2 regions of the Kutzneria viridogrisea DSM 43870 genome follow, and region 1 is predicted to be linked to the other one. Evidence: riboswitches for the same ligand, from Rfam matches in the RefSeq annotation. Region 1 holds a riboswitch; the other holds the start of a gene.

Evidence for each region. A riboswitch is a leader RNA that binds a small molecule or an ion and turns the genes downstream of it on or off. The one in region 1 is predicted to bind glycine.
Region 2: it holds a riboswitch for glycine, as region 1 does, so the genes downstream of both, gcvT (glycine cleavage system aminomethyltransferase GcvT) here and KALB_RS38350 (L-serine ammonia-lyase) in region 1, are expected to answer to the same signal.

What each region holds. Positions count from the first base shown of each region.
Region 1 covers NZ_CP007155.1:8,796,617-8,801,024, forward strand. Annotated here, with positions in the region: gene KALB_RS38345 (hypothetical protein) at 14-307, shown strand; gene KALB_RS47975 (group II intron maturase-specific domain-containing protein) at 449-565, opposite strand; gene KALB_RS38350 (L-serine ammonia-lyase) at 818-2,191, opposite strand; glycine riboswitch at 2,350-2,443, opposite strand; gene KALB_RS38355 (glycoside hydrolase 5 family protein) at 2,543-3,757, shown strand; gene KALB_RS38360 (alpha-L-fucosidase) at 3,829-4,408, shown strand, end outside.
Region 2 covers NZ_CP007155.1:9,111,083-9,115,490, reverse strand. Annotated here, with positions in the region: gene glyA (serine hydroxymethyltransferase) at 1-1,173, opposite strand, end outside; gene gcvH (glycine cleavage system protein GcvH) at 1,170-1,556, opposite strand; gene gcvT (glycine cleavage system aminomethyltransferase GcvT) at 1,572-2,681, opposite strand; glycine riboswitch at 2,706-2,794, opposite strand; glycine riboswitch at 2,795-2,889, opposite strand; gene KALB_RS39880 (helix-turn-helix transcriptional regulator) at 3,022-3,645, opposite strand; gene KALB_RS39875 (hypothetical protein) at 3,919-4,408, shown strand, end outside.

The sequences.
Region 1 (4,408 bases):
GAAGGGGAGCAGGATGACCATCGCCCACCGTGCCGAGCTGAACTCGGTGATCTACGGGCTGTTCCGCGCGCCGAGCCTGGAGCGCGACGTGGCGACGAGCATGGCCGAGGCCATGCTCGCCCGCAAGTACTTCTCGCACGGCCCCCAGGCGTACTCACAGGCCATCGCGCAGGCTCTCGGGCAGTCCGACCCGGTGACCGCGGACATCGAACCGCCGTACGGCGAGAACGAGGTCCGCGCCTTCCTCCAGCTCGTGCACGAAGAACTCGACAAGCAGAAGCCCTGGCCGGCACCGGTCGACCAGTGAGGGTGTTGGTCGCGGCGGCGTTCGCCGCCGCGACCAACGGGTCGGCAGCGTCGCAAGAAGTGAGATGAGCGCGAGGCGTCGGGCACCAGCTCGGTCTGGCGATCGGACGCCGCTTCGCCAGGGAGGATTTCATCCTCGCCCTCATCGCATGCGATCAGGCAACAAGGTTGCCTTCGACGATCCGTGCTTGAAGTAGGCGGTCCAGCCCCGCAGCACCTGGTTGAGTTGGCGCAGCAGGACATCGAGCGCCAGGTTCACGTCCTGCCAGCACAAGCAACAAGCTGACTCTCGCGAGCGAGGAACGATCATGACCACGGCCGGCGGCACCGGGACAGGGCGAGAAAGCACGCCTTGACCCGGCACCACCGTCCGCAGGATCGGCTTCGTGTCGGGATGACGCAGGGGTCTGGACGGACCAAGATCAGGTCATCGCCAGGCCGTCAGACTTCGCGCAGTGGCGAGAAGTGCCGAGTGGCAACGAAAAAGGTCGCCGCAGGTCGGAGGCAGTGATCAGCACTCGATCACGTTGACGGCCAGGCCGCCGCGCGCGGTCTCCTTGTACTTGTCCTTCATGTCCCGGCCGGTCTCGCGCATCGTCTTGATGACCTTGTCCAGGGACACGAAGTGGGCGCCGTCCCCGCGCAGTGCCATGCGTGCGGCGGTGATGGCCTTGATGGAGGCCAGCGCGTTGCGCTCGATGCACGGGATCTGCACCAGGCCGCCGATCGGGTCGCAGGTCAGGCCGAGGTTGTGCTCCATGGCGATCTCGGCGGCGTTCTCCACCTGCTCGGGGGTGCCGCCCAGCACCTCGGCGAGCCCGGCTGCGGCCATGGAACAGGCCGAGCCGACCTCGCCCTGGCAGCCCACCTCGGCACCGGAGATGGAAGCGTTTTCCTTGAACAGCACACCAACGGCGCCCGCCGCGAGCAGGAACCGGACCACTCCGTCCTCGTTGGCGCCGGGCACGAACCGGGCGTAGTAGTGCAGCACGGCGGGCACGATCCCGGCGGCGCCGTTGGTGGGGGCGGTGACGACCCGCCCGCCCGCCGCGTTCTCCTCGTTGACGGCCAGGGCGAACAGGGTCACCCAGTCCATGACGCGCAGCGGGTCGGTGGTGAAGTGCTCGCTGGACAGCCCGCGCCTCAGGTCGGCGGCCCTGCGCCGGACCTTGAGCCCGCCGGGCAGCACGCCCTCCACGGTGCAGCCGCGCTCCACGCAGTCCTGCATGACCTGCCAGATGTGCAGCAGCCCGGACCGGACCTCGGACTCCTCGCGCCAGGCCAACTCGTTGGCCAGCATGATGTCGCTGATGGACAGGCCGGTTTCCCGTGTCCTGGCGAGCAGTTCGTCCCCGGTGGTGAACGGGTGCGCGAGCGGGGTGCTGTCGGGCTTGATCCGGTCGGTGCCGCTGGCGGTCTCGTCCACGATGAAGCCGCCGCCGACGGAGTAGTACACGGCGCTGTCCAGCTCGGTGCCATCGGCGTCCAGCGCGGCGAAGCTCATGCCGTTGGGGTGCAAGGGCAACTGCTTGCGCCGGTGCATGACCAGGTCGGTGTCCTCGACGAACTCGATCGGCCGCTGCCCGCCCAGGGTGAGCCTGCGGTCGCGGCGGATCTCGGCGACCCGGTCGTCGGCGTTGCTGGGGTCGCACAGCTCGGGCTGTTCCCCCTCCAGGCCCAGCATGACGGCCTTGGGGCTGCCGTGCCCGTGCCCGGTGGCGCCCAGCGAGCCGAACAGCTGCGCGTGTACCCGGGTGGTCCGGTCGAACAACCCGGCCTCGCGCAGCCGCCGCACGAACATGCTCGCGGCGCGCATCGGCCCCACGGTGTGCGAGCTGGACGGCCCGATCCCCACGGAGAACAGGTCGAACACGCTGATGGCCATACGGTCACTCCACGGTGCGGTGGTCGGGTCGGGTCCCGAACCAGGTCAGTCGGTTGGCTCCCCCTCTGTCATGGGACCTGAGAGCTTCACCGCCACGACCGCGACAGCTTGCACCGTGGGTGGGCGTGCACGACCGCGCACACTCTTTCCAGAGTCGCCTCGCCCGGCCGGTCTTGTTGCCTGAGAGTGTGCGGGGAGTGCTTGCTCCTTCGGCGCCCCGGCGTGAACCGAGAGCTCTCCCGACCGGGCTGTGCACCACGCGACGAACGCGGGTACTCGGCCTGTTTGGAGTTGTTGACGCCCACTGTAGGTGACCGGAAGTGTTGGCGGCACGAGCGTGAAGGAGAGCTAATGCGGTTCGGCGCCAACTACACCCCGTCCCAGCAGTGGTGGCACGCCTGGCTGGACTTCGACCCGGGATCGATCAGCAAGGACCTGGACGACCTCGCCGGGCTGGGCCTGGACCACGTGCGGGTCTTCCCGATCTGGCCGGTGTTCCAGCCGAACCGGGGCGTGGTGCGGGAGCGGGCGGTCGAGCAACTGCTGGAGCTGGTCCGGCTGGCGGCGGCGGCCGGGCTGGACGTCTCCGTGGACGGCATCCAGGGCCACCTGTCCAGTTTTGACTTCTACCCCTCGTGGACGCAGACCTGGCACCAGCGCAACGTCTTCACCGACCCCGACGTGCTGGCGGGCCAGGCGCTGCTGCTGCGCACCCTGGCCACGGCCCTGCGCGGGGAGCCGAACTACCTGGGCATGACCCTGGGCAACGAGATGAACAACCTCGTGCCGCACAACCCCTGCACCCCCGAGCAGGTGGACGCGTGGATCGACCACCTGCTGGCGGTCTGCGCCCAGGCCGACCCGGACCACCCGCACTGCCATTCCGCCTTCGACGACGCCTGGTACGTGGACGGCCACCCGTTCACCCCGCAGGCCAGCGCGCGCAAGGGCGCCATGACCACCGTGCACCCGTGGGTGTTCAGCCTGGACTGCGCGCGCCGCTACGGCCCGCTGTCCACTGAGGTCACCCACCTCGCCGAGTACGGCACGGAACTGGCCAGGGCCTACGGCGAGGTCGGCCGGGTGATCTGGGTGCAGGAGCTGGGCGCCCCCGACCCGCACATCCCGGTCGCGGACGCCCCGGAATACGCCGCGCAAACGCTTGCCAACGTCACGACCTGCGCCGACGTCTGGGGCGTGACCTGGTGGTGCTCGCACGACGTGGACCGCCGGTTCGTGGACTACCCGGTGCTGGAGTACGGCCTGGGCCTGCTGCGCACCGATGGCAGCCGCAAGCCGCTGGCCGAGACGGTGAGCCGGGCGGTGCGCGAACTGCGGAGCACGCCGCCACAGCCCGCCGTGCGCAAGACGGCACTGGTCTTCGAGGGCGGCGGGCTGGACTCGCGGCGCGAGTCGGGGCCGGGCGGGGCGTTCTTCGAGGCCTGGATGCGGCTGGCCGCGCAGGGCGTGCGAGTGGCCACCGTACTGGCGGACAGGTCGGATGATTCCGCCTACCTGGCAGCCCGGGGCATCACGGAACTGGTCCAGTTGGGCGACGTCACCTGACGGGTTGACAGCGTGAGGTAGGCCACAACAGGATTCAGTCATCCGATGAATCGCCGCGCGCAGGAGGCTCAATGCCGACCTATCCACGCCGGAACGTCCTGGGCATGGCACTGGGAGCGACAGTGCTGGCCACGGTTTCGGGCACGGGCACCGCGTTCGCCAGCGCAGCACCGGCCACCACGGTGCCCGACCCGGTCCCCGTACCGCTCGACGGCTACTTCGACAACGATGGCATCGACTCCATCGCGCTCCACGACGGCAACTTCGACGGCTCGGGCTACACCTACCCGGCCGAGGTGTTCGCGGCCGGGCGGATCGTGGTCGACGGGGTGCCCTACCAGTTCCCCTCCTCTGCGCCCGGGGCGAAGAACAACGTGGTCGCCATGGGCCAGCGGATCACGCTGCCCAAGGGCCGCTACACCTCGGCGATGCTGCTGGTGTCCTGCTCGTACGGGGCGGCGGGCGGGCCGGCCACCGTGCACTACGCGGACGGCACGACCACGCAGGCGAGCCTGTCGGGGTCCGACTGGTACGGGGCGCGCGGCTCGCTGACCGCGCCGTACCGGTACGCCGCGGACGGCAGCAAGGACCTGAACCCGGTGTCGATCGACTCCGCGCAGCTGTGGCTGGACGCGGGGCGCGACGCGGTGG
Region 2 (4,408 bases), 310 kb from region 1:
GAGGATGTCGGCGACCTCGCGGAACGCCTCGTCGTCGAAGCCGCGGGCGGCCAGCGCGGGGGTGCCGATGCGCAGGCCGGAGGTGACCATCGGCGGCCTCGGGTCGAAGGGCACCGCGTTGCGGTTCACGGTGATGCCGATCTCGTGCAGCCGGTCCTCGGCCTGCTGCCCGTCCAGCTCGGACTTGCGCAGGTCGAGCAGCACCAGGTGGACCTGGGTGCCGCCGGTGAGCACGGTGGCGCCAGCCGCGGCCACGTCGTCACCGAGCAGGCGCTCGGCGAGGATGCGCGCACCGGTCAGGGTGCGCAGCTGGCGCTCGCGGAACGCCTCGCTGGCGGCGACCTTGAAGGCCACGGCCTTGGCGGCGATCACGTGCTCCAGCGGGCCGCCCTGCTGGCCGGGGAACACCGCCGAGTTGATCTTCTTGGCCAGCTCCTGGCGGCACAGGATGACACCGCCGCGCGGACCGCCCAGGGTCTTGTGCGTGGTCGTGGTGACGATGTCGGCGTGCGGCACCGGGTTCGGGTGCAGCCCGGCGGCCACCAGCCCGGCGAAGTGGGCCATGTCCACCATCAGGTAGGCGCCCACCTCGTCGGCGATGCGCCGGAACGCCGCGAAGTCCAGCTGGCGCGGGTACGCCGACCAGCCCGCCACGATCATCTTCGGCTTGTGCTCGCGGGCCAGCCGCTCCACCTCGGCCATGTCGACCTGGTAGTCGGACTCCCGCACGTGGTAGGCGACCACGTTGTACAGCTTGCCGGAGAAGTTGATCCGCATGCCGTGCGTCAGGTGCCCGCCGTGCGCCAGGTCCAGGCCCAGGATGGTGTCCCCGGGGTTGAGCAGCGCGAACATGGCGGCGGCGTTGGCCTGCGCCCCGGAGTGTGGCTGCACGTTGGCGTGCTCGGCGCCGAACAGCGCCTTCACCCGGTCGATCGCCAGCTGCTCGATGACGTCCACGTGCTCGCAGCCGCCGTAGTACCGGCGCCCCGGGTAGCCCTCGGCGTACTTGTTGGTCAGCACCGAGCCCTGCGCCTGGAGCACCGCCAGCGGGGCGAAGTTCTCCGAGGCGATCATCTCCAGGGTGCCGCGCTGGCGGCCCAGTTCGGCGTCGATGGCCGAGGCGACCTCGGGGTCGAGCTCGCCAAGCGGGGTGGTCAGCTCGGGCGGGGTCATTCCGCGGCCTCCTCGATCAGCGCGGCGTACTCGTCGGAGCTGAGCAGGCCGTCCTGGCTCTCCTCGGCGCGCACTGTGAACAGCCAGCCGTCGCCGAACGGGTCGGTGTTGACCACGGCGGGGTCGTCGGCGACCTTGTCGTTGACGGCCACGACCTCACCGGTGACCGGGGCGAACAGGTCGCTGACGGACTTGGTGGACTCCAGCTCCCCGCAGGGCTCGCCCGCGGTGACGGCGGAGCCGACCTCGGGCAGCTGCACGTACACGATGTCGCCGAGCGACTCGGCGGCGAACGCGGTGATGCCGACCTTGGTGAGCCCGTCGGTGACCGACACCCACTCGTGCTCGGCGGTGTACTCCAGGTGTTCGGGAACGGCGGTCATCAGTTGTGCACCCTTTCAGGCGGATCGGCGGTAGAACGGCAGCGCCACGACCTCGACGGGGGACATGGTGCCCCTGATGTCGACGGCCAGCGCGGATCCCGGTTCGGCGCGTTCGGTGTCGACGTAGGCCATGGCCACGGCGTGTCCCAGGGTCGGCGACGGGGCGCCACTGGTGACCACACCCAGCTCGGCACCGGACTCGGGATCGACAACACGGTAGCCGTGCCTTGGCGCCCGGCGACCCGGTGCCACCAGGCCGACCAGGCTCCGGCTCGGCGTGGACTTGGCGGCCACCTCCAGCGCGGCCCTGCCCACGAAGTCACCCGGCTTGTCCAGCTTCACCACCCGGCCAAGACCCGCGTCGTACGGGGTCAGCTCGGCGGTCAGCTCGTTGCCGTACAGCGGCATGCCCGCCTCCAGCCGCAGGCTGTCCCGGCAGGACAGGCCGCAGGGCACGACCCGGCCCGTCTCGTGCAGCGCCGTCCACACCGCCTGCGCCGAGTCCGGGGCCACGAACAGTTCGAAGCCGTCCTCGCCGGTGTAGCCGGTGCGCGCGAGCAGCACGTCCACGCCCGCGACGGTGGTCGGGTACGAGGCGTAGTAGCGCACGGTGGACAGGTCGGTGGGGGTCAGCGCGGCCAGGATCCCGGCGGAGTCCGGGCCCTGCACGGCCAGCAGGGCGTAGCCGGTGGACTCGTCGCGGACCTCGGTGTCGAACCCGGCACCGCGGGTGATCAGCGCCTCGGCGACGACGGTGGCGTTGCCCGCGTTCGCGACGACCAGGTACTCGTGCTCACCGGTGCGGTAGACGATCAGGTCGTCCAGGATGCCGCCGTTCTCGGCGCAGATCATCGTGTAGCGGGCCTTGCCCACGGCGATCGCCGAGGCGTGGCCGACCAGGGCGTAGTCCAGGGCGGCACCGGCCTGCGGGCCGCTGAGCACGATCTCGCCCATGTGCGTGAGGTCGAACAGACCCGCGCTGCCGCGGACCGCGTTGTGCTCGGCGAGGTCGCCCTCGTAGCGCAGCGGCATCTGCCAGCCTGCGAAGTCGGTGAACTTCGCGCCGAGCTTCTCGTGCACGTCGTGCAGCGGTGTGCGCCTGGTCACGGCGTCCGCGGAACTCATGGAGACCCCTCGCTGTCGGAGTGAGCCTCCCCCTCTGTCATGGGCCTGAGAGTTTCGCCGCGCGAGCGGCTTTCACCTTCGGCGAGGTGCGAGCACCTGCTTTTCAGAGTCGCCTGGTCCGAGCGGTGTGGGTGCCTGAGAGATTCCGGGGAGGGATTGCTCCTTCGGCGCCTGCCCGGCTTCGGCAGGACTCTCCCGCACGGCGTCAACGGCGCGAGCGTGAAGTTGTCGGTCTTGCGGGGGGCAACGGTATGTGGCCGCGCCCCGCAGCGTCAACCACGGCGAAGCCCCTGGTTCCAGGCGCCCCTCCGCGCCTGGAACCAGGGGCTTCGACCGATCTCTAGATCACACCCGCGCGCATCGCATAGGCCACGGCGTGCGGCCGGTTGCGCAGGCCCAGCCTGCTCATCACGGCGTACACCACGTTCTTCACGGTCCGTTCCGAGTACGACAGCTTGGTGGCGATCTGGGCGGTGTCCCAGCCCTCGGCCATCAGCCGCAGCACGTCGATCTCCCTGGGTGCCAGCCCCGAGGCGGTCAGGCCGTTGGGGCGCAGCACCTCCTTGTGCAGCCGCTCCACCTGTGACAGCAGCGAGCCGAGCAGCGTCGGCGGCATGTCGCCCATGCCACGCTTGGCCGCCAGCACCGCGTGCACCAGTCGGTCGCCACTGGCGGCGGCCTTGGGCAGCACCCCGACCACACCGCACTCCACAGCGGTGAGCAGGTCGGCGTCGTTGAAGCGGTCGGTCACCAGCACGATCTTGACTGAACCCTGGTCAGCGGTCCTGCGCAGCAGACTCATCACATCGGCGTTCACGGTGTCCACGCACACCACGAGCACGTGTGCCTCGGACAACCGGCTCGCCGGGACGACCTGCACCTCGCTACGGGCACGCAGGTAGCTGATGGCCCCAGCCAGCGTGATCGGATCGCCCGCATGCACGGCCACCCACACTCTGTCCATCTGCTTCCTCCTCGACGGTGATCCCCCGGGTACACAGCGTGCAACCGCTCTCTTCAGAGGATCTTCACGCCGCCTCCACGCCATGTAGACCGGCGCTGACCTGCGTGTTCGCTCCACGTTGCGCCGCATCGGCCCGGCGCAAGGGGTAATCGGGCACAGAGTTTGCCCGTCCGTCGAAACCTTCAGCTTCCCGCCAGCCAGAGACCTGTTGACCAGCAATTGGCTGTCGTACCCTTGCACAATTGCATTTGCCTCGGGGAGGAGGATCGCCAGGTGCTCGTCGCGGATGCCGTGATCGTGTCCGATGCCCCGCCCCAGGTCGATTCCACGCCGCTGCGCACCGCGCTGGCCGCACTCGCCGGGCAACTGCCCGACGACCTGCTCTGCACCGCACGCCGCTGGCTCGCCGAGGGCCGCACCACCGAGGTGGCCAGGTCCGTGGCCTTCGCCGCCGTCCACCAGCGGGTACCGCTGACCGAGACCAACCAGGACGCACTGGTCCGCGCCCTGCTGTCGGCGGGCGAGGACCCCGTTGCCCTGCGCGGGCTCGCCCCCGCCGACCACCCGCCCGCACTGCCCTACACCTTCGGGCTGGGCGGCTGGTCCGCCGAGGACACGGTGGACGACGCCGCCGTGGCCGCGGTGAGCGGCGAGCCCGGCGCGGAGGGCCTGTGGCGGGCGTGGCGCGCACCGATCGACGGCGCCCCGTGGCCCGAGCCCAAGCGGGTCTACCTGGTGCAGGCCGCCGAGGAGACCGACCTGG